DNA from 3 places in the Intrasporangium zincisolvens genome. Region 2 is predicted to be linked to each of the others. Evidence: predicted binding sites of a transcription regulator. Region 2 holds the regulator's gene; each other region holds the start of a gene.
What was found. The regulator HrcA, encoded in region 2, represses chaperone genes, less so after heat shock. The targets are predictions, from matches to a motif close to TTNGCACTCGNNNNNNNCGAGTGCNAA.

Region 1 (9,552 bases), on a different contig from region 2:
TCCCGCTCGACGGCGCCCAGACGCAGGAGTACCTCCACGCCGCGGTCGGCCAGACGATCACCCCGACGGGCCTCGGCTCGACGCGGGCCATGGAGCTCTACGAGCACACGCTCGCCCCGGCCTGCCTGTCCACCGACCACCCTCGCTACCTCTCCTTCATCCCGTGCGCCCCGACGCGTGAGGCCGCGGCCTTCGACGTCGTCGTCGGCGCGTCGTCGATCTACGGCGGCTCGTGGATGGAGGGTGCCGGCGCGATCTACGCCGAGAACCAGGCGCTGCGCTGGATCGCCGACCTCGTCGGCCTGCCCGAGTCGGCCGGGGGCGTCTTCGTGCCCGGTGGCACGGTGGGCAACCTGTCGGCGCTCGTCGTGGCCCGGCACACGGCCCGGGCCCGGGCGAAGGAGGCCGGCACCGGCGCGCGTCCGTACCGCATCGCGGCCACCGACAACGCCCACTCCTCGGTCGTGTCGATGGCGGCCGTCATGGACGCCGAGGTCGTCGGGGTGCCCGTCGACGAGAAGCTGCGCCTCACCGGCCCCGAGCTGCGCCAGGTGCTCGAGGAGCACGGCCCCGAGTCGTTCTTCGCCGTCGTGGCCACGTCGGGCACGACGAACTTCGGCGTCGTCGACGACCTCGCGTCGGTGGCCGAGGTGTGCCGCGAGTACGGCATCTGGCTGCACGTCGACGGCGCGTACGGCGGCGCCGGGCTCGCCGCACCGTCCGTGCGCCACCTCTTCGCGGGCATCGAGCACGCCGACTCCTTCATCGTCGACCCGCACAAGTGGCTCTTCGCGCCGTTCGACTGCTGCGCGCTGCTCTACCGCGACCCCCAGGTGGCGCGCGTGGCCCACACCCAGGAGGCCGGCTACCTCGACGTGCTGACCTCGGCGCCGGAGTGGAACCCGACCGACTACTCGATCGGCCTGACGCGGCGCGCCCGCGGCCTGCCGTTCTGGTACTCGCTCGCCGTCCACGGCACCGACGCCTACGTCGAGGCGATCGAGAGCACCCTCGAGGTGACCCGGTTCGCCGCCGACGAGATCGGCCGCCGGTCCTACCTCGAGGTCGTCCGCGAGCCGGACCTGTCGGTCGTCGTGTTCCGGCGCCTCGGCTGGGGCCCGGAGGACTACGCGGCGTGGACCGACCGGCTCCTCGGCCAGGAGTTCGCCTTCGTCGTGCCGACGACCTTCCGCGGCGAGACCCTGACGCGCTTCGCCATCGTCAACCCGCACACGACGAAGGAGGACGTCTCGGCGATCCTCGATACGATGTCCTGACGCCCGCCCGACGACAGCTCGGTAGGGGTCGTACACGGTGTGACGTATGCGGCTCCTGGGGCTGTGGTGACCGGTGTGGCAGCGTTGCCGACATCGCCCCACCGAAACCCGGTGACACCCCGGCGAGCCTCCCGCAGGCTGAATGACACCTCTGTCATTTGCGTCTAGGGTTGGCCCCGGAGCCAACGCAGCAGCACCCGTGCTGCTCACCGCCACCGGGGGTGGGTCGGCACCGGCGCGGCCCGTCGTCGACGCAGCCGCACCGGGCCCGGCCCCGCGGTGGGCGAGCAGGACAGCCGAGCACGGCAGTCAGCAGGACAGCACGGACCGAGCCGCACGACGCGACGAGACGGGGACATGAGCACAGAACACGCCACGGCGCAGCCGCACCGCCACGAGTCCGAGGGTGGCCTCAGCGAGCGCGACCTCGAGATCCTGGCCTTCGAGCGCCAGTGGTGGAAGTACGCGGGCTCGAAGGAGCAGGCCATCAAGGAGCTGTTCGACATGAGCTCCACGCGCTACTACCAGGTGCTCAACGCCCTCCTCGACGACCCGCAGGCACTCGAGGCCGACCCGATGCTCATCAAGCGGCTGCGCCGGATGCGCGCCAGCCGCCAGCGGGCCCGCACGAGCCGGCGCCTCGGCATCAACGTCTGACGCGTCGCCCGACGGGGACGGAGCCGACCGGCGCCTGCCGTCCTCTGGCGTCCTCCTGCGTCCTCCGGGTGTCCTCCTGAGCGTCTCCGGCTGTGCACGGCCGGGCCCCGCGCGCCAGCGCGGACGTGCGCCCCTGCGCGTCGCCAGCGTGGTTCACTTCCCCCATGGCCGAGGTGACGATCCGCCGCGCCGGGGCCGACGACGCGTTCATCGTCGCCGCGCTGCACCTGCAGTTCGCCCGCGAGCTGGGCATGCCGTCCGAGCCGGGCTACCTCGACCGGTTCGTCGACGCCTGGCTGCAGGAGCGGCCCGACCGCCCGACGTGGATCGCCGAGAGCCGTGGTGAGCACGCCGGCATCCTCGAGACGCGGCGCATCCGGGCCCTGCCCTGGCCGGGCCGGCGCGACGTCAGCTGGCTGCACGTCGGCGGCCTCTTCGTCGCCCCCACGTGTCGCGACCGCGGCGTCGGGCGCGCGCTGACGGAGGCGATGATCGAGTGGTCACGCACGACCGACGTCAAGTGGATCCGCCTCAACGCCCCCGACGCGCAGGCCCAGGAGTTCTACGCGCGGCTCGGCTTCACCTCGCCGGGCACGCTCATGGAGTTCGACCTGCGAGACCCATCGTGACCGCTCGCCCCGGCCCGACCAACTCGCTCGTCGACGTCGCAGGCCTGCGCGTCGGCCACGCGACGCGCGACGAGCCGGGCTGGCTCACCGGCGCGACCGTCGTGCTGACGCCGCGCGGTGGGGCCGTCGCCGGCGTCGACGTGCGCGGCGGCGGGCCCGGCACCCGCGAGACCGACCTGCTCGACCCGCGCAACCTCGTCGACCGCGTCGACGCCGTCGTCCTCGGGGGTGGCTCGGCGCTCGGCCTGGCCGCTGCCGACGGGGTAGCCGGCGGCCTGCTCGCAGACGGCCGCGGCTGGCCGATGGGGGAGGGCCACGTCGTGCCGATCGTCCCGGGCGCGATCCTCTTCGACCTCGGCCGTGCCGGCACGTGGGAGCACCACCCGGGAGCCGACGAGGGTCGCGTCGCCTACGAGGCGGCGCGTGACGCGTCCGGCGAGGCGGCGCCCCTCCAGGGCTGCGTCGGTGCCGGCACCGGGGCCAAGGCGGGCGGGCTCAAGGGCGGGGTCGGCTCGGCCAGCGTCGTGCTCGAGTCCGGCGTCATCGTGGCGGCGCTCGTGGCCGTCAACGCGGTCGGCTCGGCCGTCGACCCGGCCACCGGGGTGATCCACGGTGTCCGCTACGGCCTCGACGACGAGTTCTCCGGCGTCGGCATCCCGGCGGCCGACGAGGTCGAGGCAGCGCGGGAACGCGGTGACGCGCTCGCCGCTGCCCGGGTCGGGATGCCCGGGCTGGCCACGACGATCGGGGTCGTGGCCACCGACGCCACGCTGACGAAGGCCCAGTGCGCCAAGCTCGCCGGCATCGGCCACGACGGCTTCGCCCGGGCCATCAAGCCGGTCCACACGCTCTTCGACGGCGACACGCTCTTCGCCCTCGCCACCGGCAGCGGCCCGGCGCCCGACCCCGTCGGGCTCACTGTGCTCATGGAGGCGGGTGCCGACTGTGTCGCGCGGGCCATCGCGCACGCGCTGCTCGCCGCGACGTCGGTCGAGCGCACCGCCGACGGCGGCGTGGCCCTGCGGTCGTGGCGCGAGGCCTTCCCGTCCGCGACGCACTGAGGCCCGGTCCCTGAAGGGCCGGCGATCGAGGTGGGGCCCGACGCGCCCGCGAACCTCGTCGCGAGTGCCACGAGTGCCTAGAGGTGGGACTCGAGCAGGTCGTCGCGCACCGACCGGGACAGGCCTCGGCGCAGGCCGGCGAGCTCGGCGCTCGCCGCGACCTCGAGGGCGGCGAGGGTGGCGGTGGCCGAGCCACGGCCGGTCAGGACGCCCGACGGTGTGCCCGGCAGCGCCTCGAGGAGGCTGATCCGCAGGTCGTCGCGCGGGTGCGAGTCGTCCCACCGGCGGCCCGACTCGGCCGCGAGGCGGCGTGCCGCGGCGAGCTGGCCCGGGCCCAGGGCGGGGCGGGCGGCCACGGCCTCGAGCGCGTCGAAGGGGTCCTCGCCCCGGCGCACCGCCGCAGCGACCGTGGTGTGGACGCCGGCCAGGCCGCTCACGGTGAAGAGGAGCCGCACGACCGCGGCAGGTCCGGCCACGCGCGCGGCGGCGAGGTCGGCGAGGTACTCGCGGCGCTGGGCGTCGACCGAGACGAGCCGCTCGAACCCGAGCAGCAGCGCGACGAACGGCAGCGACACGACGCGCAGCAGGGCCGCGCCCATCCGGTTGCCGAAGGCGCTGGACACCCCGACCGTCGGGGACAGCCATTCGAGCTCGCCGAAGGCGCCGCGGGGGAGGGGTACGAGCAGGGTCGCGAGCCGCTCGAGGACCCGGTGGGCCTGGCCGACGAGCGCTGCCGTGAACGTGTCACGACCCCGGAGGTGGCCCAGCTCGTGGGCGAGGAGGGCGAGGCGCTGCTCGGGCCGCAGCATCGTCCACAGGGGCAGCCCGACGACGACGGCGGGTCGCATCCGCCAGCCGACGTTGGCCACGCCTGCGGCCAGGTCGCCGTCGACGGCGACGACGCGAGGGGCCGTCGTGCCGACAGCCTCGGCGACGGCGGAGACGAGCCGGTGGGTGGCCGGGTGCGTCGACGCGTCGAGCGCCTCGGCCTCGAGGCGCACCGGGCGCGGCGCGACGTGCGCGACCACGACCCAGCCGAGCGCGACGAGCACCCAGCCCCACAGCCCCTTGTCGGCGAACGTCGCCCGGGCCAGCAGCGCGACCGCGGCCAGGACGAGTCCGAGCACGACGACCGACGCCGCGACGACCGCGGTGCCCTGCGCCGTCCGCGTCGCGGGGGCCCGCCCCGAGGCGACGAGGCGGACGAGCTCGGCGTGGCCGGCGTGCGCCGCCCGGTCGACGGCCTCGCGGCGCCGACGCGTGAACCACGGCTCCCGGGTCGGCCGCGACGCTGATGGGATCGTCGGCGCGGTCGTCGTCGTGGCCGCGGCGGGCGCGTCGGGCGAGGCGGGATGCAGGTCGGACACAGGGCTCCTCGGGCTGGGGTGAGCGCGCGAACTCTAGCCGCGGGTCGACGCGCGTGTGCCCGGTTCGCCCGGATCCGCAGCTTCCTGCAACGGCGGCCGTGTTCCTGCGGGACGCCTCAGGTCGGCCGGGGCAGCGGGGGCAGCTGGGCGTAGCCGCGGCGGAAGGCGTCGGCCAGCCCCTCGACCGGGTAGGGGAGCCGCGGGTCGGCCTCGCGCAGCGCGTCGTCGACGTCGGACCCGGCGTCCCGGCGCTCGCGGACCACGGCCGCGACGGCGGCGACCTCGTCGCGCTGCCGGGCGACGAAGGCGACGTCGACGGGCCGGCCGTGCCCGGGCACGACGACGGTGTCGTCCGAGGTCTCGACGAGGTGCTCGGACAGCGTGTCGGCCCAGTCGAGCGGCCAGCAGTCGTCGCCGAACGACGGCGGGGCGCTCTCCTCGACGAGGTCGCCGAGGAAGAGCACGTCGGTGTCGGGCACGGTGACGGCGATGTCGCCGTCGGTGTGGCCGCGTCCGTGCCAGGCCATCGTCACGACGCGGTCGCCGAGGTCGATCGTCGCGTGCGTGCCGAAGGTGCGGTCCGGGCGCCGGACGCGCGTCGCGAGCACGTCGGCGACGTCGCGCGCCGTGTACCCGGCCTCCGGTGCGTCTCCGGGGTCGGCCCGGAACAGGGCCCGGTAGCGCTCGGCGTGCGCCTCCAGGGTGCGCCCGACGTTGTCGTGGGCATGGATCGTCGCGGCCTCGAAGGCGATGTTGCCGAAGGTGTGGTCGAAGTGGACGTGGGTGTTGACGACGTGGGTCACGACGATGTCGCGCCCGAGCCGGCGCACGTCCTCGAGGACCCGCCGGCCCTGCGCGCCGCTCGCGCGGGTGTCGACGACGACGGCGCCGTCGCGGCCGAGCACGAGGCCGACGTTGACGTCCCACTCGGGGTAGCGCGCGACGAGGACCCGGTCTGCCACCTCGACGAACCCGGCGGGGCGGGAGGGGTGCCCGGGTGTGATCCGCGTCTCGGAGTCCATGCCCGCCACGCTAGCCCTGAACCGTCGGCACGGGCTCGAGAGGCGCAGAGCGCGCGATTCGTCTAGTTTTGGGGCCCATGTCCTTCGACTCCGGGGCTCGCCCTCCACGCGCCAACCGTCGTCTCGTGCTCCTGCTGTCCGCGCTCGCCGCCATCGTCCTGGCCGGCGTCGGCGGCGTCGCCCTCTTCTCGGGCGACAGCTGGCGCGACGAGGCGATGTCGTCCGGCGTCTTCCCGAGCCTGCCCGGCAGTGAGTTCTCGAGCACCGCGACCGACGAGCCGTGGTGGACCTCCGCGGGCGACTCGTCCTCGTCCTCGAGCGCCGCCACGTCCGTGCCCGCCGCGACCGCCACCATCGTGCCCGCGACGGCGTCGGCGACCGCCGACCCGAGCACGAGCGCCGTCTCGACGAGCACGGCGCCGGCGCCGCCCACGACGCAGGCACCCTCGACGCCGCCGTCGACCGGGACGCCGTCGCCGTCCTCGACGAACGGTCCGAAGCCGAAGCCGCACCCCAAGCCGAGCTCGTCGACCCCGCCGGCCCCGCCGTCGCCGACGCCCTCGCCCACCTCGAGCAAGCCCGGCTGCTGGCTGCTCATCTTCTGCTGACGCCTCATCAGCTGCTGACGCGTCGGGATCGGCCGAGGCCTGCGGGCCGGTGTCGTCCCGGCGTGGCAGCCTGAGCGCATGGACTGCGTGTTCTGCTCCATCGTCGCGGGTGACCTGTCGGCCGACGTCGTGCTCGACGAGCCCGACCTGCTCGGCTTCCTCGACCGGCGGCCCGTGTTCAAGGGGCACGTGCTCCTCGTTCCGCGCCAGCACGTCGACACGCTCCTCGACCTGCCGGCGACGCTGCACGCGTCCCTGCTCGGTGCCGCGCAGCGGCTCGCCGGTGCCGTCGTCGAGGGTCTCGGGGCCCAGGGCAGCTTCGTGGCGATGAACAACGTCGTCAGCCAGTCGGTGCCGCACCTGCACGTCCACGTCGTGCCGCGGACCAAGGGCGACGGCCTGCGCGGTTTCTTCTGGCCCCGCACGACCTACGCCTCCGAGGCCGAGTCGGCCGACTACGCGGCCCGCCTCGCAGGAGTGCTCGCGCCGCCGGCGGAGCCGGCCCGGGCCTGACGCGTCGCCGTGCGGGACGCGTGCGGGACGCGTGCCGCCCCGGCGGGGCCGCCCTGCTGTTTGCACTCTCCGGGTGAGAGTGCCAATAATGGCGTTAGCACTCTCCCTGTGGGAGTGACAGAACTGGGCCGCACGCCGAGGGGCTCGGGCCCGCAGCGACGTGAGCTGCCGGGTCCGGCCCCGTCCGTCGCGGGCGTCGTGCGGGCCGCCACCATCGATTCGCGTGGGAGGAACCACCCGAATGGCCAAGACCATTGCGTTTGACGAAGAGGCGCGTCGCGGTCTCGAGCGCGGCATGAACACCCTTGCCGACGCCGTCCGCGTCACCCTCGGCCCGAAGGGCCGCAACGTCGTCCTGGAGAAGAAGTGGGGCGCCCCCACGATCACCAACGACGGCGTCTCGATCGCCAAGGAGATCGAGCTCGACGACCCGTACGAGAAGATCGGCGCGGAGCTCGTCAAGGAGGTCGCCAAGAAGACCGACGACGTCGCCGGTGACGGCACGACGACGGCCACCGTCCTCGCCCAGGCCATGGTGAAGGAGGGCCTGCGCAACGTTGCCGCGGGCGCCAACCCGATGGCCCTCAAGCGCGGCATCGAGAAGGCCGTCGAGGCCGTCTCCGCCTCGCTCCTCGAGTCGGCCAAGGAGGTCGAGACGAAGGAGCAGATCGCCTCCACCGCCAGCATCTCGGCGGCCGACGAGGAGATCGGCGGCCTCATCGCCGAGGCGATGGACAAGGTCGGCAAGGAAGGCGTCATCACCGTCGAGGACTCCAACACCATGGGCCTCGAGCTGGAGATGACCGAGGGCATGCGGTTCGACAAGGGCTACATCTCGGCCTACTTCGTCACCGACACCGAGCGCATGGAGACCGTCCTCGACGACGCGTACGTCCTCGTCGCGAACAGCAAGATCGGCTCCGTCAAGGACCTTCTGCCCCTCCTCGAGAAGGTCATGCAGTCCGGCAAGCCGCTGCTCATCATCGCCGAGGACATCGAGGGCGAGGCCCTCGCGACTCTCGTGGTCAACAAGATCCGCGGCACCTTCAAGTCCGTTGCCGTCAAGGCCCCGGGCTTCGGCGACCGTCGCAAGGCGATGCTCACCGACATCGCGATCCTCACCGGTGGCCAGGTCATCTCCGAGGAGGTCGGTCTCAAGCTCGAGAACGCCACCCTCGACCTGCTCGGCAAGGCTCGCAAGGTCGTCGTCACCAAGGACGAGACGACCATCGTCGAGGACGCCGAGGACCGCAGCCAGATCGAGGGCCGCATCGCCCAGATCAAGGCCGAGATCGAGAAGTCGGACTCCGACTACGACCGCGAGAAGCTCCAGGAGCGCCTCGCCAAGCTCGCCGGCGGCGTCGCCGTCATCAAGGCGGGCGCGGCCACCGAGGTCGAGCTCAAGGAGCGCAAGCACCGCATCGAGGACGCCGTCCGCAACGCGAAGGCTGCCGTCGAGGAGGGCATCGTCGCCGGCGGTGGCGTCGCACTCATCCAGGCCGCCAAGGCGCTCGACGCCCTGACGCTCGAGGGTGACGAGGCCACCGGCGCGAACATCGTCCGCGTCGCCACGGAGGCCCCGCTCAAGCAGATCGCGATCAACGCGGGTCTCGAGGGTGGCGTCGTCGCGGAGAAGGTGCGCGGTCTCGAGGCCGGCAGCGGCCTCAACGCCGCCACCGGCGTGTACGAGGACCTCCTCGCGGCGGGCATCATCGACCCGGTCAAGGTGACGCGCTCTGCCCTGCAGAACGCCGCCTCGATCGCGGCGCTGTTCCTCACCACCGAGGCCGTCATCGCCGACAAGCCCGAGAAGGCTGCCCCGGCCATGCCGGGTGGCGACGACATGGGTGGCATGGGCGGCATGGGCTTCTGAGCCCCACCTGAGCCACACCGCATTGCCCGGGCCACGGCCCGTCGAACGAACCGGAGGGCGGTTCCCCAGCAGGGGAGCCGCCCTCCGGCGCGTCCCGGCCCACCCGATGGGGCTCGTCCGGAAACCCGGTCGTGCGCCTGACGCGTCGGCGCTAGCGTCGCGGGCATGCCGACCCCCACCGAACGACGCCGCCCGCCCTATGTCGCCGACGAGCGGACCCAGCTCGTCGGCTGGCTCGACCTGCAGCGCGAGATCGTGCGCTGGAAGTGCGAGGGGCTGTCGGACGCCCACGCGCACCGCGTCGTGCTGCCCACCTCGCCGCTCATGACGGTGGCGGGCATCGTCAGCCACCTCCGGTGGACCGAGAACACCTGGTTCGAGGTGGCCTTCCTCGACCGGCCCGAGGACGGCCCCCAGTTCGACGAGCCGGACGACGGCAGCGACGAGGACCTCGACAACGACATGCGCGTCGATGGCGTGCCGCTCGCGCAGCTGCTGGATGACTACGAGCGGCAGTGCGCGCTGTCGAACGAGATCATCGCGGC
Region 2 (9,552 bases):
TGGCTGCGCCCCCGCCGCGTGCCGGTGCCGCTGTCGCTCGTGCCCGGGCGCGCCCGCGTCGTGCGCGAGCCGCTCGGCGTCGTCCTCGTCATCGCGCCCTGGAACTACCCGGTGCAGCTGCTCCTCGCGCCCCTCGTCGGCGTCCTCGCCGCGGGCAACGCGGCCGTTCTCAAGCCGAGCGAGGTGGCTCCGGCCACGTCGCGCGTCGTGGCCCGGCTCGTCGCGCTGCACCTCGACGCGTCGGCCGTGCGCGTCGTCGAGGGCGGCGTACCGGAGACGACGGCCCTGCTCGCCGAGCGCTTCGACCACGTCTTCTACACCGGCAACGGGGTCGTCGGACGTGTCGTCCTCGAGGCGGCGGCCAAGCACCTGACGCCCGTGACGCTCGAGCTCGGTGGCAAGTCGCCGACGTACGTGCACGACGACGCCGACCTCGCCGTCGCCGCCCGCCGCATCGTCTGGGGCAAGTTCACCAACGCCGGGCAGACGTGCGTGGCGCCCGACTACGTGCTCGCCACCCGGGCCACGCTCGACGCGCTCGTGCCCCACCTCGCCGAGGCCGTGCGGGAGGCCTACGGGGCCGACCCCGAGGCATCGGGGGAGTACGGCCGCATCGTCAACGACCGTCACTTCGAGCGGCTGGCCGCGCTCGTCGACCCCGACAAGGTCGTCGTCGGCGGGCGGGCCGACGCGGCGTCGCGCTACCTGGCCCCGACCGTCCTCGATCGCGTGTCGCTCGAGGACCCCGTCATGCGGGACGAGATCTTCGGGCCCGTGCTGCCCCTCGTCGAGGTGTCCGGTATCGACGAGGCGATCGAGGTCATCACCGGCCGCGACAAGCCGCTCGCCCTCTACGTGTTCACCGGCGATGCCGACGTGCGCCGACGCTTCGTGCGCGACACGTCGTCGGGTGCCCTCGGCGTCAACCTGCCGCTCGCGCACATGGCGGTGCACGGGCTGCCCTTCGGCGGCGTCGGGCCCAGCGGGTCCGGCGCCTACCACGGCGAGCGCTCGGTCGAGCTGTTCTCGCACGCCAAGGCCGTGCTCGAGACGCCGACGACGCCCGACACGACCGCCGTCGTCCGGCCGCCCTTCACGCCCTTCAAGGAGCGCGTCATCGACCGCGTCGTGGCCCGCGGGCGCCGTCACCGCAGCGGCTGAGCAGGCCCGTTGCTAGCACGCGTTGCCGTGAAACGCGCGCAGGTGACGACGCGTGTCGCGTGGGATTTCTGGGATTCCTGGGACGGGATGAGCACTACGTCCTAGATTGCGTCCAGCAGACTGCGAGGACGGGAGACCCAGTGGCGGCGACGACGCGACCCCTGCACCCCTGGCGTCGACGCCTCGTCGTCCTCGTCGCGGCTCTCGCGACGACGCTGACGAGCCTCGGCGTCGCGGCGCCCGCGCGCGCGGCCGAGTGGATCGTGCTTTGCACCGGCTACGACGCCTGCAACGCCGCTGGGTACCCCGACGCCGGCTACAAGGCCAACGCGGCGGCCAGCTGGTGGCGGCAGTCGACGGGGCACAACTGCACGGCCTACGTCGCCTACCGGCTCGTGCAGAACGGTCTGCCGAACACCAAGCCGACGAGCCTGAGCGGCAACGCCTCGAACTGGGGCCCGTCGTTCCCGGCCCAGACGAACACGAGCCCGGCCGTCGGGTCGATCGCCTGGTGGGACACGTCGTACTCCTCGACCGGGCACGTGGCCTACGTGGAGCAGGTGCTCTCGGCCTCCGACATCATTATCTCCGAGGACAACTGGGGCGGTGACTTCCGTTGGCGCCGTGTGACGCTCACCGGTGGGCGCTGGCCCAAGGGGTTCATCCACCTCAAGGACCAGGGCCCGACCGTGGCCACCGACACCCGGGCCTGGCAGGTTGCCGCACCGGCCCGGCTCCTCGACACGAAGACCGGCCTCGGTGCTCCGGTGGCCAAGGTCGGGGCCGGCAAGGCCGTCACGGTGCAGGTCACCGGGCGCGCGGGCGTGCCTGCCACCGGCGTCGACACCGTCCTGCTCAACGTCAACGCCACCGCGCCGGCCGCCGCCGGCTATGTGACCGCGCACGCCAACGGCACCGCCCAGCCCGGCTCGCGCGCCCTGTCGTTCGCCGCAGGAGGCGTCACCACGACGCTGGTGCTCAGCCGCCTCGGGACCGACGGCAAGGTGCGGCTCTACTCGTCCGCGACCACCGACCTGTCCGCGGACCTCGTCGGCTGGTCACCCACCGGAGGCTACGTCTCCGGGGCTGCCCCGGCCCGGGTCCTCGACACCCGCACGGGCGTCGGTACGCCCAAGGCGCGCCTCGCCGCCGGTGGCACGCTGACGCTGCCCCTCGCCGGCAAGGCCGGCATCCCGGCCTCCGGGGTCGGCGCCGTGCTCCTCGACGTCTCGGCGTCGACGCCGTCGGCCGCCGGCTTCCTCACCACCTGGCCGGCGGGCGCCGCGCGGCCGGCCGCGCCACAGGTGCGCTACGAGACGGCCAGTCCGGCCACGGGTCTCGTCGAAGCCCGCCTCGGGACCGGCGGTGCCGTGACGATCCACTCCACGGCGCAGACCGACGTGCTCGTCGACGTCGTCGGCTGGCTGCCCACCGGCGCCGACCAGGTGGCGCTGGGTCCGACGCGCGTCCTCGACAGCCAGACCGGCCTCGGCTACCCGACGGGGCGCGTCGCCGCGGGTCAGGCGCCCCTCGTGCCCGTCGTCGGCAAGGCCGGCGTGCCCACGAGCGGAGTCCGAGCCGCCGTCCTGACGGTGACCGTCGTGTCGCCGACCGCAGCCGGATACGTCACCGCCTACCCGAGCGGCTCGAGCGAAACCCCTTACGCCACGGTCAAGTACGCGTCCGGGCGCACGGTCACGAACACCGTCCTCGTCCCGGTCGGGCTCGACGGCTCGGTCCGGCTCAAGACCTCCGCGGCCGCCTACCTCAAGGTCGACGTCCAGGGCTACATCCGTTGGTGACGCGCCTCAGGCGTCCGGCTCCGTGACGAAGTCGATGAGCTCCTCGACGCTGGCCAGGAGGGTCGGCTCGAGGTCGGCGTAGGTGCGCACCGTGCCGAGGATGCGCTTCCAGGCATTGGCGATGTCGGCCTGGGTCGCGTGCGCCCAGCCGAGCTCGGCGCAGATGCCGTGCTTCCACGACGTGCCGCGCGGGATGACCGGCCACTGCTGCCAGCCGAGGCGCTCCGGGCGCACCGACTGCCACACGTCGACGTACGGGTGGCCGAGGACCTTGACGTGCCGGGCGATCCCGGGCAGCGACCGGGCCTGCTCGACGATGCGGGCCTCCTTCGTGCCGGGCACGAGGTGGTCGACGAGCACGCCGAGCCGGCGGCCAGCGCCGGGCCGGAAGTCCGCGATGATCGCAGCGAGGTCGTCGACGCCGTCCATCATCTCCACGACGACGCCCTCGACGCGGAGGTCGTCGCCCCACACCTTCTCGACGAGCTCGGCGTCGTGCCGGCCCTCGACGTAGATCCGCGAGCCGCTCGCGACCCGGGCCCGGGCGCCCTGCACGGCCACCGAGCCGCTCGCCGTGCGCGAGGCGGCCTGGCGTGCGTCGGCCAGGGCGGCGCCCGCCGAGGCGGTCGGCGGCGTCAGGGTGACGGGGCGGCCGTCGACGAGGAAGCCGGGCCCGAGCGGGAAGCCCTTGGTGCGGCCGTGTCGGTCCTCGAGGTGCACGACGTGCATGCCGCCGGCCTTCTCGACACGCACGACGGCACCGACCCAGCCGGTCTCCACCTCCTCGACGACGAGGTCGCGCTCGGCGGCCAACGGGGTGGAGCGTCCGTTTCGCGGGGCGCGCCAGTCGCCACCGAGGACGTCGGAGCCGTAACGGTCGATCGGGGGGAGGGGGCTCACGGCGTCCGAGGCTAGGCGCTCCCGGGCCGGGACGCGGTTCGGCGCGCCGCGTCGGGCGGCATACCGTGGGATCGGGTTTCGGCGACGACACCTACCCGACGTAGAATTGGCACTCGTACGCCGAGAGTGCCAAGGTCCTGGGGTCGGCGCACCGCTCGACGACGGCTCCCGGGACGGCACGGGACGAGACGCAAGGAGGTTCGCATGAGCGAGGAACGACGGCTCATGGTGCTGCAGGCGATCGTCCAGGACTACGTGCAGACGTCCGAGCCGGTCGGCAGCAAGGCGCTCGTCGAGCGCCACCACCTCGGCGTCAGCGCCGCGACCGTGCGCAACGACATGGCCCAGCTCGAGGAGGAGGGCCTGATCCACGCCCCCCACACCTCGGCCGGACGCGTGCCCACCGACGCCGGCTACCGCCTCTTCGTCGACCGCCTGGGCGGCGTCAAGCCCCTCGGCGCGGGGGAGCGGCGCGCCATCACCCAGTTCCTCGAGGGCGCCGTCGACCTCGACGACGTCGTCGACCGCACCGTGCGGCTCCTCGCGGGTCTGACGCGCCAGGTGGCGGTCGTCCAGTACCCCTCGCTGACCCGCTCGACGATCCGCCACGTCGAGCTCGTGCCGGTCGGCGCCACGCACGCGATGGCCGTCCTCATCGTCAACACCGGACGCGTCGAGCAGCGCGTCGTCGACACCGGGCGCGTCCTCGCCGACACCGACGGCGAGGCGTTCGTGTCGGGCCTGCGCGCACGGATCAACGAGGTGTCGGCGGGAGTGCCCTTCACCGTCGCGGCCACCCGGCTGCGTCGCCTCGTCGAGGACACCCCCAACGCCGACCGCGCCGCCACCGAGGCCATCGTCTCGGCGCTCACCGACCTCCTCGTCGAGGAGCGCGAGGAGCGCGTCGTCCTCGCCGGCCAGGCCAACCTCGCCCGGGCCGGCACCGACTTCGGCCGCGCCATCGGCCCGATCCTCGAGGCGCTCGAGGAGCACGTCACGCTGCTGCGCCTGCTCGGCCAGCTGGGCGACGACCCCGAGCTCGTCTCGGTGCGCATCGGCTCGGAGAACCCCGTGTCGGGCCTCAAGACCACCTCGCTCGTGTCGATGGGGTACGGGTCTGGCACCGAGCGCATCGCGAGCCTCGGCGTCCTCGGCCCCACCCGCATGGACTACCCGACGACCATGGCGTCGGTGCGGGCCGTGGCGCGCTACGTGTCCGAGATCCTCGACGACAACCGCGCCACCTGACCCACCCCCGGCACGCGGGGCCCCGCCCGGCGCCGACCACCGCACGACGACCCGACGACCGCACCCACGGAACCGAAGGAACACCCGCTTGAACGACTACTACGCCGTCCTCGGAGTCTCCCGCGACGCGAGCCAGGAGGAGATCAAGAAGGCGTACCGCAAGCTCGCGCGCCGGCTGCACCCCGACGTCAACCCCGGGCCGGAGGCCGAGGAGGAGTTCAAGCGGGTCTCGCAGGCCTACGACGTCCTCTCCGACCCGCAGAAGCGGCGCCAGTTCGACACCGGGTCCGACCCGTTCGCGAGCGGCGGCGGGGCCGGCTTCGGTGCCGGCGCCGGGTTCTCGTTCAGCGACGTCATGGACGCCTTCTTCGGCGCCGGCGCGACCGGCGCGCGCGGCCCGCGACCCCGCGTCCAGCGCGGTCAGGACGCCCTCGTGCGTCTCGACATCGACCTGTCCAAGGCCGTCTTCGGCTCCGAGGAGGAGCTGACCCTCGACACCGCCGTCGGCTGTGGCCGCTGCGGCGGCGACGGTGCCGAGCCGGGCACCGGTCGCCAGACCTGCCCGATCTGCAACGGTGCCGGCGAGATCCAGCAGATCCAGCGCAGCTTCCTGGGCCAGGTGATGACCTCGCGCCCCTGCGTCAACTGCCAGGGCTTCGGCGCGACGCTCACCGACCCCTGCCACGACTGCTCGGGCGACGGCCGCGTGCGCACCCGTCGCAGCCTGACGCTCAGGGTGCCGGCCGGCGTCGACACCGGCACGCGCATCCAGCTGACCGGCGAGGGCGAGGTGGGCCCCGGCAACGGCCCGCGCGCCGACCTCTACGTCGAGATCCGCGTCGTCAACCACGACGTGTACACGCGACGCGGCGACGACCTCCACGCGAGCGTCGAGCTGCCGATGGCCGCGGCCGCGCTCGGCACGACGATCAAGCTGTCGACCTTCGACGGCATGCAGGACCTCGAGATCAAGGCGGGCACGCAGAGCGGCGACGTGCTGACGCTGCGCGGGCTCGGCGTCACCCACCTGCGCCACGGCGGACGTGGCGACCTGCTCGTGCACGCCACCGTGCAGACCCCGACGAAGCTGACCGACGAGCAGCAGGAGCTGCTGCGCCAGTTCGCCGCGCTGCGCGGCGAGGAGCGACCCGAGGGGCGGCTCGCCCCGGCGAACAAGGGCATCTTCGGCAAGCTGCGCGACGCGTTCAAGGAGAAGTGACCGGCGGCGCGGCGCCGTCCCGCTGCGGCAGGATGGCGCCGTGACCCACCAGCTCTTCCTCGGCGACCCCGACGTCGTCGCCCGCGCCGTCGTCGGCTCGACGCTCGTCCTCGGCGGCGACGAGGGCCGGCACGCCGCCACCGTGGTGCGGCTGCGCGTCGGCGAGCGCTGCTACGTCGCCGACGGGCAGGGCCGACGCGTCCTGCTCGAGGCGACCCACGTCGAGCGCTCCGAGGTGGCCGGCACGGTCGTCGAGGTGAGCGAGGAGCCGGAGCCGGCGCCGCGACTCGTCCTCGTCCAGGCCCTCGCCAAGGGCGACCGCGACGAGCAGGCGATCGAGGCGGCCACCGAGCTCGGCGTCGACGAGGTCGTGCCCTGGCAGGCCGAGCGGTCGGTCGTCGTGTGGCGCGGAGAGCGGGCGGCCAAGTCGCTCGCCAAGTGGGCCGCCGTCGTCACCCGCGCGTCGAAGCAGTCGCGCCGGGCGCGCACCCCTGTGACGGCCGAGCACGTCGGCCTCGCGGCGCTCGCCGCCCGCGCCCGTGACAGTGCCCTGACGCTCGTGCTCCACGAGGACGCCACCGAACCGCTCGCCACCGTCGACCTGCCGACCGAGGGCGACGTGCTCGTCGTCGTCGGGCCCGAGGGCGGCATCAGCGGCCGTGAGCTCGACGCGCTCGTCGAGGCCGGCGCCCGGCCCGTGCGCCTCGGCTCGACGATCCTGCGGTCCTCCTCGGCCGGCCCCGCGGCGCTCGCCGTCCTGCTGGCCCGCTCCCGCTGGCGCTGAGCCACCGAGCCACCGAGCCACTCCTGACCTCTCGACGGGCGGGGAGCAGCCGAACGTGGCCTCTCGACGGGTGGGGTGCAGCCGAACGTGGCCACTCGACGGGTGGGGGAGCGAGCCGGGGCGGTGGGGGTCAGCGGACGGTGAAGGGAATGAGCTGCTCGGCGTCCGGTGACCCGTCCTTGGGACTCGACTCGAGGACCCGCACGACGTAGTCGCCGGCCGGGAGGGCCTTGGTACGGAACGTGTACGCGCCGCGCTCGGGGGCGCCCACCGACGCGGTGGTGTTGCCCGACGCGACGACCGACCCGCCGCGCAGCAGCTGCCACTCGACGTTGGCCTCGAAGGTGCTCGCGACGCCCTTGACGGTGAGCCGCTGCCCGGCCGGCACCGTGGCGCCGCGCGCGGGCTCGTCGACCCACAGTGGGGACAGGACGTCGTACACACCCATGGCGTCCCCCGGACGCTGGTGCGCCTGGCCCGAGGGCATGCCCGGCGCGACGTCACCGCCGCCCTTCACGACGAGCACGACCGGCTTCGTGCCCTGGCCCATGCCCGCCTGGGCCGTCCACACGAGCTGCTGCACGGCGAGGTCGGCCGACGCCGCCGCTCCACTCGGCAGGCCGTCGGAGAGCGTCACGACGATGCGTCCCGAGCCGTCGAGCGTCACCGACACCGGGCTCACGCCAACCCATGGCGACACGTACGCCGACGACGAGGGCACGTTTCCCATGGCGAGCTTCAGGGCGGCGAGCGCGCGCCCCTCGGGCCGAGCGGGGGTCGTGACCGAGGTGCGGACGAACTCGCGGAACAGGCGCAGGTCGGACGCGCCCGACGAGCCGCCCGTGACGAGGGGGCCGACGTAGTACACGGGCACGCTGGCGCTCGTGGTGGCCGGCGGCACGGGCTGCGACGAGGGCCCCTGCGCGGTCTGGGTCGGGACGGTCGAGGGCTGGGTCGCCGACGGCGAGCTGCTCGCCGACGGGGCGCTCGTCGACGCGACCGCAGTCGTCGGCTGACCGGCGACCGGCGGCGTCGGGCTACCACCCCGGGTCGCGGCCCACACGCCACCCGCGACGAGGACGGCCGCGGCAGCCGCGGCCACGGGCACGAGCCACCGGTGCGGCCGCCCGCCGGGGCCGGTGGAGCCGCCGGGGCCGGTGCCGCCGGCGCGGGCCGGCGAGGTGCGGGCCTCGGTGAGGATGACCCCGAGGCGGTCGCTCGGGACGATGGCGGCGGCGTCGTCGGCCAGGCCGCGTCGCAGGCGCTCCTCGACGGGTCGCAGGGCGGCTCCGATGGCGACGAGGTCGTCGGCGCCCTCAGGGGGTCGGGTCGGGTCGGTGTTCATGAGGGCTCCCTGGGGTCGATGGTGCGGCGCAGCGCGCTCAGCCCGCGGTGGGCGTGCGTCTTGACGGCGCCGGCAGAGATGTCGAGGGTCCGGGCGATCTGCGCCTCGGAGAGGTCGGCGTAGTAGCGGAGCACGAGGACCTCGCGCTGACGTTCGGGCAGGTCACGCAGTGCGTCGGCCATGGCGTCGCGGCCCACGGCGTGCATCGCGTGCGTCTCGGCGCTGCCGACGGCGTCGCGTCCCGGCGCATCGGCGGCCGCTGCCTCACGGGCCGTGTGCCGGTCGACGACGACCGCGTGCCGCTGCACCGAGCGGCAGCCGTTGACGACCGCGGTCTGCAGGTAGGCGACGACACGGCCCGAGTCGCGGATGGAGGACCACTGCCGGTGCGTGGCCACGAACGCGTCCTGCACGACGTCCTCGGCGGCAGCCTGGTCGCGCAGGAGCAGCCAGCCGAGGCGCACGAGGCGGTCCCAGTGCGCGTGGTAGAGCTCGGTGACGGCGACGTCGGGGTCGACGGGCAGCTCACGGTGGGCGGCGTGACCCGGGGACGGGGGCAGCGGCGCGGGTCCGGCGGGGTCGCCCGGGCCTCCGGTGCCGCTGGGGCCTCCGGTGCCGAGACGCCCGGCCGGGCGGTCCACCCGGTCCGACGGCATACGCAACGTTCTCACGGACAGGAGACGCACAGGTGCACGTCCGGGTTGACACACCTAGGGTGCATCCATGACCTCGCACACCCCGGGTGACTGCCTGTTCTGCAAGATCGTCGCCGGCGACATCCCCTCCGACCGGGTGGCCGAGACCGAGCGCTCCATCGCCTTCCGCGACATCAGCCCGGCCGCGCCGGTGCACGTGCTCGTCGTGCCGCGCCGCCACGAGCCCACTGTCGGGGCGCTCGCCGCCGCCGCCGGCGAGGACCTCACCGACGTCTTCCGGCTCGCCCAGCAGGTCGCGGACGCCGAGGGCGTCGGCGATGCCCACCGGCTCATCGTCAACACCGGCAGCAGCGCGGGCCAGACGATCTTCCACGCGCACGTCCACGTGCTCGGCGGCGCGGCCTTCACCGAGAAGGGCATGGTGTGAGCGACCAGCG
Region 3 (9,552 bases), on a different contig from region 2:
CCGGCCTCGACCTCGCCGGCGACACCGCCGACGTCATGACCGTCGCCACCGCCCCCACCCACCAGGGCCGCGGCGTCGGGCGCCTGCTGCTCGGCGAGCTGCTCCGACGCGCCCGCGCCCACGGCGTCGAGGCCGTGCTGCTCGAGGTGCGCGCCGACAACGACGCCGCCCGCCACCTCTACGACCGCGCCGGCTTCGAGGTCATCTCGGTGCGCCGCCGCTACTACCAGCCGGGAGACGTCGACGCCCTCGTCATGCGCCTCCTGGTGACGAAGGGAGAGGCATGAGCGATGCGCCGCTCGTCCTCGGCATCGAGACCTCCTGCGACGAGACCGGGGTCGGCATCGTCCACGGTCAGACGCTGCTCGTCGACACCGTCGCAAGCAGCGTCGACGAGCACGCCCGCTTCGGCGGCGTCGTGCCCGAGGTCGCGAGCCGTGCCCACCTCGAGGCGATGATCCCGACCATCGAGCGCGCCTGCCGCGAGGCCGGTGTCGCGCTGCGCGACCTGGACGCCATCTCGGTGACGAGCGGGCCGGGCCTGGCCGGGGCCCTGCTCGTCGGCGTCGCGTCGGCCAAGGCGCTCGCCGTCGCGCTCGGGAAGCCGATCTACGGCGTCAACCACCTCGCCTCGCACGTCGCCGTCGACATCGTCGAGCACGGGCCGCTGCCCGAGCCGACGATGGCGATGCTCGTCTCCGGCGGCCACTCCTCGTTGCTGCTCGTGCCCGACGTGACCAACGACGTGCGCTCGCTCGGCTCGACGATGGACGACGCCGCCGGCGAGGCCTTCGACAAGGTGGCGCGCGTGCTCGGCCTGCCGTTCCCCGGCGGACCGCACGTGGATCGCGCTGCGCGAGAAGGCAACCGGGTCGCCATCGACTTCCCGCGCGGCCTCACCACGGGGCGCGACATGGAGCGGCACCGTTTCGACTTCTCCTTCTCCGGCCTCAAGACCGCCGTCGCGCGGTGGGTGGAGACGCGTCAGCGGGCGGGCGAGTCGGTGCCGGTCGCCGACGTCGCGGCGAGCTTCCAGGAGGCCGTCGTCGACGTGCTGACCCGCAAGGCCCTGCTCGCCTGCAAGGAGAACGACGTCGACCACCTGCTCATCGGCGGCGGGGTCGCGGCCAACTCCCGACTGCGGGCGCTCGCCGAGGAACGCTGCGCCAAGGCGGGCGTGACGCTGCGCGTGCCGCGGCCGGGCCTCTGCACCGACAACGGCGCGATGGTCGCGGCTCTCGGCGCGCAGATGGTGGCCAAGGGGCGCGAGCCGAGCGACCTCGGCCTGCCCACCGACTCCTCGATGCCGGTCGAGGTCGTCAGCGCCTGACGCGACGGGCGCGTCAGGTCGGCCGCTCAGCGGCAGCGGGCCAGGCCCATCCGGATCTTGAGGTCGACGACGCGCGTGGCGGCCGCCTGCACCTTCGCCGCGAAGCCGGGGTCGGCGGCCATGGCTGCCTTGAGCGCCCGGTGCATCGCCCCGACGGTCGAGGGCCGGGCGGTGAGGACGATGTCGCCGCCAGCCGCGACGAACCGCGTGGCCCGTTCGCCGGCGGGCACGGCCGCGACGGCCTTCGCCGCGCCGACGTCGTCGGTGATGACGACGCCGTCGTAGCCGAGCCGGCCGCGCAGCAGGTCGGTGACGATCGGCTTGGAGAAGACCGCGTTGGTGCCGGGGTCGATGCGGCTGTAGATCGCCGAGCCGACCATGACGAGGTCGGCGCCCGCGCGGATGCCGGACTCGAACGGCTCGAGGTAGGCGTCGTCGGTCGTCGTCGTGCGGTCGGTGATCCCGGTGGCCGTGACGTCGGTGTTGCCGGTGACCCGGCCGAGGCCGGGGAAGTGCTTGACCGTCGCCGCGACCTTGCCCGCGCTCATGCCCTTGACGAAGGCGGCGACCATGCGGGAGTTCGTCGACGGGTCGCTCGAGTACTCGCGGCCGTAGCGGCCGATGGGCTGGTTGGCGCGGCCGATCGACTCGGGCACGGTGTCGGCGACCGGCGCGAGGTTGACGTTGATGCCGGCGGCGGCCAGCTGCCGGGCCCAGCGGGCGGCGTCGGACTGCAGGCCCGACGCGCCGTCGGCGGTCTGGTCGAGGGCCGAGGGGATGGTGCTGAAGCCGTCGCCCTGCAGCTGCTGCACGGCGCCGCCCTCCTGGTCGGCGGCGAGGAGCAGCCCGAGGTTCGCGGTGCTCGGCCCGGCGAGCGCGGCCAGGTGGCGGGTGGTGGCCTCGACCCGCGCCGACCCGGTGTGCCACCCGCCGAGGAGGATGACGCCGCCGAGGTGGCGCGCCTGGATGAGCGCGTCGAGGCTCGTGCGGCTCGCCTTCGAGTCGAGGCCGACCATGAGCAGCTGCCCGGCGCGCTGGGTGGTGCTCATGCCGGCGACGATGCGCTCGGCGCAGGACTGCGTCGGGGTCGGCGTCGGGGTGGCGGGGCTCGTCGCCGGGCTCGTCGTGGTGGGGGGCGCCGTGGACGTGCCCGGCGCGCTCGTGCCCGCGGGCGAGGACCCGACGGGGGAGGGGGCGCCCGAGGGCCCCGGCGTCGACGAGCAGGCCGCGAGGAGCGCGACCGCGACCACCGCGACGACCGCGCCCAGGCGAACGCGACCACCTCCGGTCGCCCGCGGGCGTCGGTGGCGGCGGGGGCGTCGGGGCTCTCGCTCGTTCACCACACGACCCTAACGCTGCCGGCGCGGCGTCCCGGACCGCCCCGCGACGTCCCGGCGACAACCCCACTGCGACCCCGGCGACAACCCCGTGACGACCCAGCCCGGACGCGTGGCGCGGCGGTAGGTTGCCGACGTGACGAACGACCCTGCCGTGCCCGCCCAGCCCGTCCCGGTGGTCCTCGACGTCGACACCGGCGTCGACGACGCGTGCGCCCTGCTGCTCGCCGCGCTGCACCCGGCCCTCGACCTGCGCGCGGTCTCGTGCGTCGGCGGCAACGCGCCGGTGGACGACGTCGTGCGCAACACGCTGCGCGTCCTCGAGACCGCCGGGCGCACCGACGTGCCGGTCGCGCGCGGCGCCGAGCGGCCGCTCCTCGAGCCGGCGCTGCGCGCGCGCCACGTGCACGGGCAGGACGGCATGGGCGACCTCGGCTGGGACGCGCCGACCACCGCCCCCGACCCGCGCCACGGGGTCGAGCTGCTCCGCGACGTGTGCCGCGACGCCGCGACACAGGGGCGGCCGGTGACACTCGTGCCGCTCGCCCCGCTGACGAACATCGCGCTGCTGCTGCGCACCTACCCCGACGCGGCGGCCGGCATCGCCGAGATCGTCTTCATGGGTGGGGCCGCCGACGTCGGCAACGCGACGGCCTCGGCCGAGTTCAACGTCTTCCACGACCCCGAGGCGGCGGCGGTGGTCCTCGACGCGGCCGCCGACCTGGGTATCCGCGTCACGATGTACGGCCTCGACGTCTTCTACGCGCCCGTCGTCGGACCGGCGGAGTCGGCACGGCTCGTCGCCGTCGGTGGCCGCGGGCCGGCAGAGCTCGGCGGGCGGCTCATGGACTTCCAGCGGGCCCGGCTCGGCGACGCCTCGACGATCGGCGACGCCGGGGCCGTCTGTGCCGTCATCGACCGCGGGGCCCTGACGACGCGGATGCTCCCGTTGCGCGTCGAGCTGGCCGGCAGCTGGTCGCGCGGCCGCACCATCGTCGACCGCCGCGAGTGGGAGGGCGCCCGCGCGCACGACCCGCACGGCGAGGCGCCGGTGCGCGTCGAGGTCGCGCTCGGCGTGGACGGGCAGGGGTACGCCCGGCTCTGGGTCGACACCCTCCTCGCCGCCGGCGGGGCTGCCGGCGGCGCGGCCGACGGGTCTGGTGTCGGCGCGGCCGGAGGGACGGGGGAGCGCTGATGGGCCGGGTCGTCGTCCTCGGTTCGCTCAACGTCGACGTCGTGACGCGCGTCGACCGCCACCCGCAGCCCGGCGAGACGCTGCTCGGCGAGCCCGCCGGGCGGTTCGCCGGCGGCAAGGGCGGCAACCAGGCGCTCGCGGCGCGCCGCGCCGGCGCCGACGTCGTCATGGTCGGGGCGGTCGGCGCCGACGAGGCCGGCGAGGCCTACCTCGCGCGTCTCCGGGCGGCCGGCGTCGACGTCGCGGTGACCCGCTGCACCGACGCCCCGACCGGCACCGCGTTCATCACCGTCGACGAAGCCGGCGAGAACACCATCGTCGTCGTGCCCGGCGCGAACCACCGGGTGGCGGACGACGCGCTCGCCGGCGTCGGGCTGGGGTCGGGCGACGTGCTGCTGTGCTCGCTCGAGGTACCGACCGGCGTCGTGGCCCGTGCCGTGCTGGCCGCGGACCGGGCCGGTGCGCGCGTGGTGCTCAACCTCGCGCCGTACGCGTCGGTGCTGCCCGACGCCGTCGCGGTGGCCGACCCGGTCGTCGTCAACGAGTCGGAGATGCGCCAGCTCGCCGACTCCGACCTGCTCCCGGGCTCGCTCCTCGTGACGTTCGGGGCGGCCGGGGCGCGGTGGGGACTCGAGCAGGTCGACGGCGTCGCGGTGCCCGCCGGCGAGGTCGTGGACACGGTGGGGGCGGGCGACGCGTTCTGCGGCGCCCTCGCTGCAGCGCTCGCGGCAGGAGCCGACGACCGCTCGGCGCTCGAGGCGGCCAACCACGCCGGAGCCGAGGCGGTCCGCTGGTCCGGAGCCCAGCCGGATGCCGCCCTCTGACGACTCGACGGGTACCTTGCCGGTTACGTAACTGATCGGTTACCATCGTTTCATGAACGGGACGTGGGAGGCGATGGCCGACCCGACGCGTCGAGCCATCGTCGAGAACCTGGCCCGCGCCGAGCTGACGGCCGGCGAGGTCGCCGACCTCTTCGACACCGCCCGGCCCGGCGTCTCCCGGCACCTCCGGGTGCTGCGCGAGGCCGGGGTCGTCGAGGCGCGGGCCGAGGGGCAGCGGCGGGTGTACCGGCTCGTGCCGGGGGCGCTCGACGAGGTCGAGCAGTGGTGCCACGACGTCCGCGCGTTCTGGGGGCAGCGACTCGACGCCCTCGACACCGAGGTGGCCCGCGGCGTGCGGGCCCGCCCCGACGAACAGGGACAGGAGCAGGGATGAGCGAGATCACGCACGTGCTCGGACGCATCGAGAAGGACGCCCCCGAGGGTGGTGTCGCCGTCGTCCTCGACCGCCGCTACGCCACCGACGCCGCCGACCTCTGGCAGGCGTGCACCGACCCCGACCGGCTCGCTCGGTGGTTCGCCCGGGTCAGCGGCGACCTGCACGAGGGCGGTGACTTCACGATCCACTTCGACGACGCCGACACCCCGCGCTGCCGGGTCGTCTCGTGCGAGGCCCCGAGCCGTCTGGTCTGGGAGTGGCCCGTCGGCGAGGTCACCACCGTCGTCACCGTCGAGGTGGCGCCGGCGGCCGACGGCGCCCGCCTCGTGCTGCGCCACGCGCGCCTCGGCGAGGCCCAGGTCGCCGGGTACGCGGCCGGGTGGGACACCTACGTGCGCCGGCTCGACGCCGACCTCGCCGGCAAGGTGCTGCCCGACTGGGACGCCACGTGGAGCGCCCTCTTCGCCCGCTACGGCGCAGGCGCCTGACGCCCCGGGCCCGGGCGCGGACGCCCGTGGGCTCGGGCGTCAGGCGGGGGTGACGACGAGGGCGACCTGACCGCCCGACACCCGGGTGACGACGAGCGTGGCCTCGGAACCGCCCTTGCCGCGTCCGGTCATCTTCAGCTGCCGGCGCAGCCGGTCGGCGTCGAGGGTGACGCCGCGCTTCTTGACGGTGACGCGGTCGAAGCCGTGGTCGCGCAGCCAGCGGGCCAGGTGCTTGGTCGACAGCGGCATCGCCGCATCGACGCGGAAGCGCCGGGCCCACGGCACGTCGACGGCGCGGTCGGCGCCGACGTACCCGACGCCGGTGGCGAGCTCGCGCCCGTCGGTCGCGGCCACGAGGGCCCCGGTCAGGCCGGCGCGGATCACCGCCCGGTCGGGCTCGTAGAGCCACCCGCCGACGTCCGCCACGGACCCGAGCGGCTCGACGCCGGCGCCGCCCGACGCGTCGGCCTCGGTCACGACGTGCGTGGCGGTCATGCTCGCGACCGACGCGGTGCGCCCGGGCGTCTGCGCGAGGGGGCCCCACCACACGGCGCACTCGAGCACCTCGCCGTGCCAGGAGGTCCACTGGGCCTCGGCGCCGGCGGGCAGGGCCCCGTGCGGGAAGCCGGGGGAGAGCTTGGCGCCGGTGGCCGGCACGGCGTCGGCGACGGCGAGCACCTGCTGCCACGACGGCGAGATCGCGTCCAGGGAGAAGACGCGACGCGTGCGGCCACGCGCGTCGGCGACGCCGGAGATGCGTCGGGCCGGGTCGAGCCACACCCCGACGCGCGACGCGTCGGTTGCGCCCAGCGCACTGCCGGGGGAGCCGGGCAGCGCGACGTCCTCGGCGCGGCCGTACTCGACGTCGGCGCCGGGCCAGTGCCGGAGGTTCACGGCCGCGATCCGCGCGGTGGCCTCGTCGGCGTCGACGCCACGGACGCGCAGGTCGAGGCTCGCGAAGGCCATGGCGTCGGCCCCGAGGCCGCAGCCGAGGTCCCACACCTCCTCGACACCGGCGGCGACGAACCGGTGTGCGTGTCGGGCCGCGACGGCCAGCCGGGTCGACTGCTCGAGGCCGTCGGCGGTGAAGAGCATGCCCGCCGCGAAGTCGCCGAACTTCTCGACGCCACGGGTGCGCAGACGCGACTGGTTGAGCGCCGCGGCGACGAGGTCGGGCTCGTAGCCGGCCTCGCGCAGCTTCGTCTGCAGGTGCAGGGCGCCCGACTCGTCGTACGGTGGCAGCGACTGGAGCAGTGCCCACCCCTCGCCGGTGGCCAGGCGGTCGACCATCGCTGCGTCCATGGCGTCATCCTGCCAGCAGCCGGCCGGCGCGACGCGACCGATGATTTCTGGCACTCGACTTGACCGAGTGCTAATGGCAAACCTAGATTTGCCGTGTTGGCACTCTCGGTCTGAAAGTGCCAGCGCCCTCCTCGAGGGAGGTCGACCCCCGCGACGGCGACCGGCCTCGAAGAGCCCCACAGTCCGCAAGTCATCTCCGACTGTCCCGAAGGGAAGGTCACCACCGTGTCGGTTTCCATCAAGCCGCTCGAGGACCGCATCGTCGTCAAGTCCCTCGAGGCCGAGCAGACCACCGCGTCCGGCCTCGTCATCCCCGACACCGCCAAGGAGAAGCCCCAGGAGGGCGAGGTCCTCGCCGTCGGCCCGGGCCGCTTCAACGACAACGGCACCGAGCGCGTCCCGCTCGACGTCAAGGTCGGGGACAAGGTCATCTACAGCAAGTACGGCGGCACCGAGGTCAAGTACGGCGGCGAGGAGTACCTCATCCTCTCCGCGCGCGACGTCCTCGCCATCGTCGGCTGACCGACACCCCCGCACGCAGCTGCGCCGTTGACCGCACCCCGGTGAGCCCCTACCGGGCTCCCGGGGTGCGTCCGGTTCCCGGCCCCCACCACTTCACCGCAACACCCGAGCCAGAAGGATCACCATGGCCAAGATGCTGGAGTTCGACGACTCCGCCCGCAAGTCCCTCGAGCGCGGCGTCGACGCGCTCGCCAACGCCGTCAAGGTGACGCTCGGCCCCAAGGGCCGCAACGTCGTCATCGACAAGAAGTGGGGTGCCCCCACGATCACGAACGACGGCGTGACGATCGCCCGCGAGATCGAGCTCGAGGACGCGTACGAGAACCTCGGCGCGCAGCTCGCCAAGGAGGTCGCGACCAAGACCAACGACGTCGCCGGTGACGGTACGACCACCGCGACCGTGCTGGCCCAGGCCATGGTCAAGGAGGGCCTGCGCAACGTCGCCGCCGGCGCCGCCCCGGCCGCGCTCAAGCGCGGCATGGACAAGGCCGTGACCGCCGTCAACGACGAGCTGCTCAAGCACGCCCGCGACGTCGACGGCAAGGACGAGATCGCCTCCGTCGCCACGCTGTCCGCCCAGGACGCCACCCTCGGTGGCCTCATCGGTGAGGCGTTCGACAAGGTCGGCAAGGACGGCGTCATCACCGTCGAGGAGTCCTCGACGACCGCCACCGAGCTCGAGTTCACCGAGGGCATGCAGTTCGACAAGGGCTACCTCTCGGCCTACTTCGTCACCGACACCGAGCGCATGGAGACCGTCCTCGAGGACGCCTACGTCCTCATCAACCAGGGCAAGATCTCCTCGGTCGCCGAGGTGCTCCCGGTCCTGGAGAAGGTCGTCCAGTCGGGCAAGCCGCTGCTGATCATCGCCGAGGACGTCGACGGCGAGGCCCTCTCGACGCTCGTCGTCAACAAGATCCGCGGCACGTTCAACGTCGCCGCCGTCAAGGCCCCCGGCTTCGGCGACCGCCGCAAGGCGATGCTCCAGGACATCGCCGTGCTCACCGGTGGCCAGGTCATCGCGCCCGAGGTCGGGCTCTCGCTCGACCAGGCCGACCTCACCGTGCTCGGCCAGGCCCGCCGCGTCGTCCTCACCAAGGACGACACGACGATCATCGACGGCGCGGGCGAGCAGTCCGAGGTCGCCGGCCGCGTCAACCAGATCAAGGCCGAGATCGAGCGCACCGACTCCGACTGGGACCGCGAGAAGCTCCAGGAGCGCCTCGCCAAGCTCGCCGGTGGCGTCTGCGTCATCAAGGTCGGCGCGCACACCGAGGTCGAGCTCAAGGAGAAGAAGCACCGCATCGAGGACGCGATCTCCGCGACGCGCGCCGCGATCGAGGAGGGCATCGTCGCCGGTGGCGGCACCGCCCTCATCCACGCGGCGACCGTCATCGACGGCCTGGGCCTGTCCGGCGACGAGGCCACCGGTGCCGCGATCGTCCGCAAGGCCGTGCAGGAGCCCCTGCGCTGGATCGCCGAGAACGCGGGCCTGCAGGGCTACGTCGTCACCTCGAAGGTCGCCGAGATGCCGCTGGGCCAGGGCCTCAACGCCGCCACGGGCGAGTACGGCGACCTCATCGGCGCCGGCGTCATCGACCCGGTGAAGGTGACGCGCTCCGCGCTGCGCAACGCCGAGTCGATCGCCTCGATGATCCTGACGACCGACACGCTCGTCGTCGAGAAGCCCGAGGACGAGCCGGAGGCCGCCGGCGGCCACGGTCACGGCCACGGTCACTGATCACAACCACCGCACACAGAGAGGGCCGCTCCCCGATGGGGGAGCGGCCCTCTCCGCGTTCCGGTGGCGCCACCCCGTCGTGGGGCCGCCGGAGCGTCCGGGTCCCGCCCGGTGCCGGCCGGTCGACGTCGTCGGCGACCGTGGTCGATGGGTGGGTCGGGGTCGATGGTGGAGGTTGGGAGGTGCGGTGGTTGGTGGAGGTGGGTGTAGGTCAGCCGGTGGCGTCGGTCAGGACGCCGCCGCCACGCCGTCGTAGAGCAGCTCGCGCTCGCCCTCGGTGAGGCCGCCCCAGACGCCGTAGGGCTCGCGGACCTCGAGCGCGTGGGAGCGGCAGGCGGTCACGACGGGGCAGTCCGCGCACACGGCCTTGGCCTGGGCGTCGCGGTTGCGCCGGCGCGGTCCGCGCTCGCCCTCGG

Region 1: groL (chaperonin GroEL) is a predicted target of HrcA. The motif match lies at 7,229-7,255, and genes of this name have one in related genera.
Region 3: groES (co-chaperone GroES) is a predicted target of HrcA. The motif match lies at 6,921-6,947, and genes of this name have one in related genera.

What each region holds. Positions count from the first base shown of each region.
Region 1 covers NZ_JAWIIL010000014.1:2,329-11,880, reverse strand. The annotation lists gene RY076_RS22340 (pyridoxal phosphate-dependent decarboxylase family protein) at 1-1,277, shown strand, start outside; gene RY076_RS22335 (DUF3263 domain-containing protein) at 1,635-1,934, shown strand; gene RY076_RS22330 (GNAT family N-acetyltransferase) at 2,099-2,563, shown strand; gene RY076_RS22325 (P1 family peptidase) at 2,560-3,624, shown strand; gene RY076_RS22320 (M48 family metallopeptidase) at 3,702-4,991, opposite strand; gene RY076_RS22315 (MBL fold metallo-hydrolase) at 5,108-6,013, opposite strand; gene RY076_RS22310 (hypothetical protein) at 6,091-6,621, shown strand; gene RY076_RS22305 (HIT family protein) at 6,700-7,134, shown strand; gene groL (chaperonin GroEL) at 7,376-9,007, shown strand; gene RY076_RS22295 (DinB family protein) at 9,173-9,552, shown strand, end outside.
Region 2 covers NZ_JAWIIL010000002.1:854,277-863,828, forward strand. The annotation lists gene RY076_RS08255 (aldehyde dehydrogenase family protein) at 1-1,161, shown strand, start outside; gene RY076_RS08260 (CHAP domain-containing protein) at 1,302-2,963, shown strand; gene RY076_RS08265 (DUF3097 domain-containing protein) at 2,970-3,863, opposite strand; gene hrcA (heat-inducible transcriptional repressor HrcA) at 4,068-5,111, shown strand; gene dnaJ (molecular chaperone DnaJ) at 5,200-6,330, shown strand; gene RY076_RS08280 (16S rRNA (uracil(1498)-N(3))-methyltransferase) at 6,371-7,114, shown strand; gene RY076_RS08285 (Gmad2 immunoglobulin-like domain-containing protein) at 7,245-8,459, opposite strand; gene RY076_RS08290 (SigE family RNA polymerase sigma factor) at 8,456-9,115, opposite strand; gene RY076_RS08295 (HIT domain-containing protein) at 9,183-9,542, shown strand; gene RY076_RS08300 (S10 family peptidase) at 9,539-9,552, shown strand, end outside.
Region 3 covers NZ_JAWIIL010000009.1:6,503-16,054, reverse strand. The annotation lists gene rimI (ribosomal protein S18-alanine N-acetyltransferase) at 1-287, shown strand, start outside; gene tsaD (tRNA (adenosine(37)-N6)-threonylcarbamoyltransferase complex transferase subunit TsaD) at 284-1,330, shown strand; gene RY076_RS18935 (glycoside hydrolase family 3 N-terminal domain-containing protein) at 1,357-2,670, opposite strand; gene RY076_RS18930 (nucleoside hydrolase) at 2,804-3,862, shown strand; gene RY076_RS18925 (ribokinase) at 3,862-4,686, shown strand; gene RY076_RS18920 (ArsR/SmtB family transcription factor) at 4,739-5,080, shown strand; gene RY076_RS18915 (SRPBCC family protein) at 5,077-5,571, shown strand; gene RY076_RS18910 (class I SAM-dependent methyltransferase) at 5,611-6,873, opposite strand; gene groES (co-chaperone GroES) at 7,099-7,395, shown strand; gene groL (chaperonin GroEL) at 7,520-9,136, shown strand; gene RY076_RS18895 (WhiB family transcriptional regulator) at 9,365-9,552, opposite strand, start outside.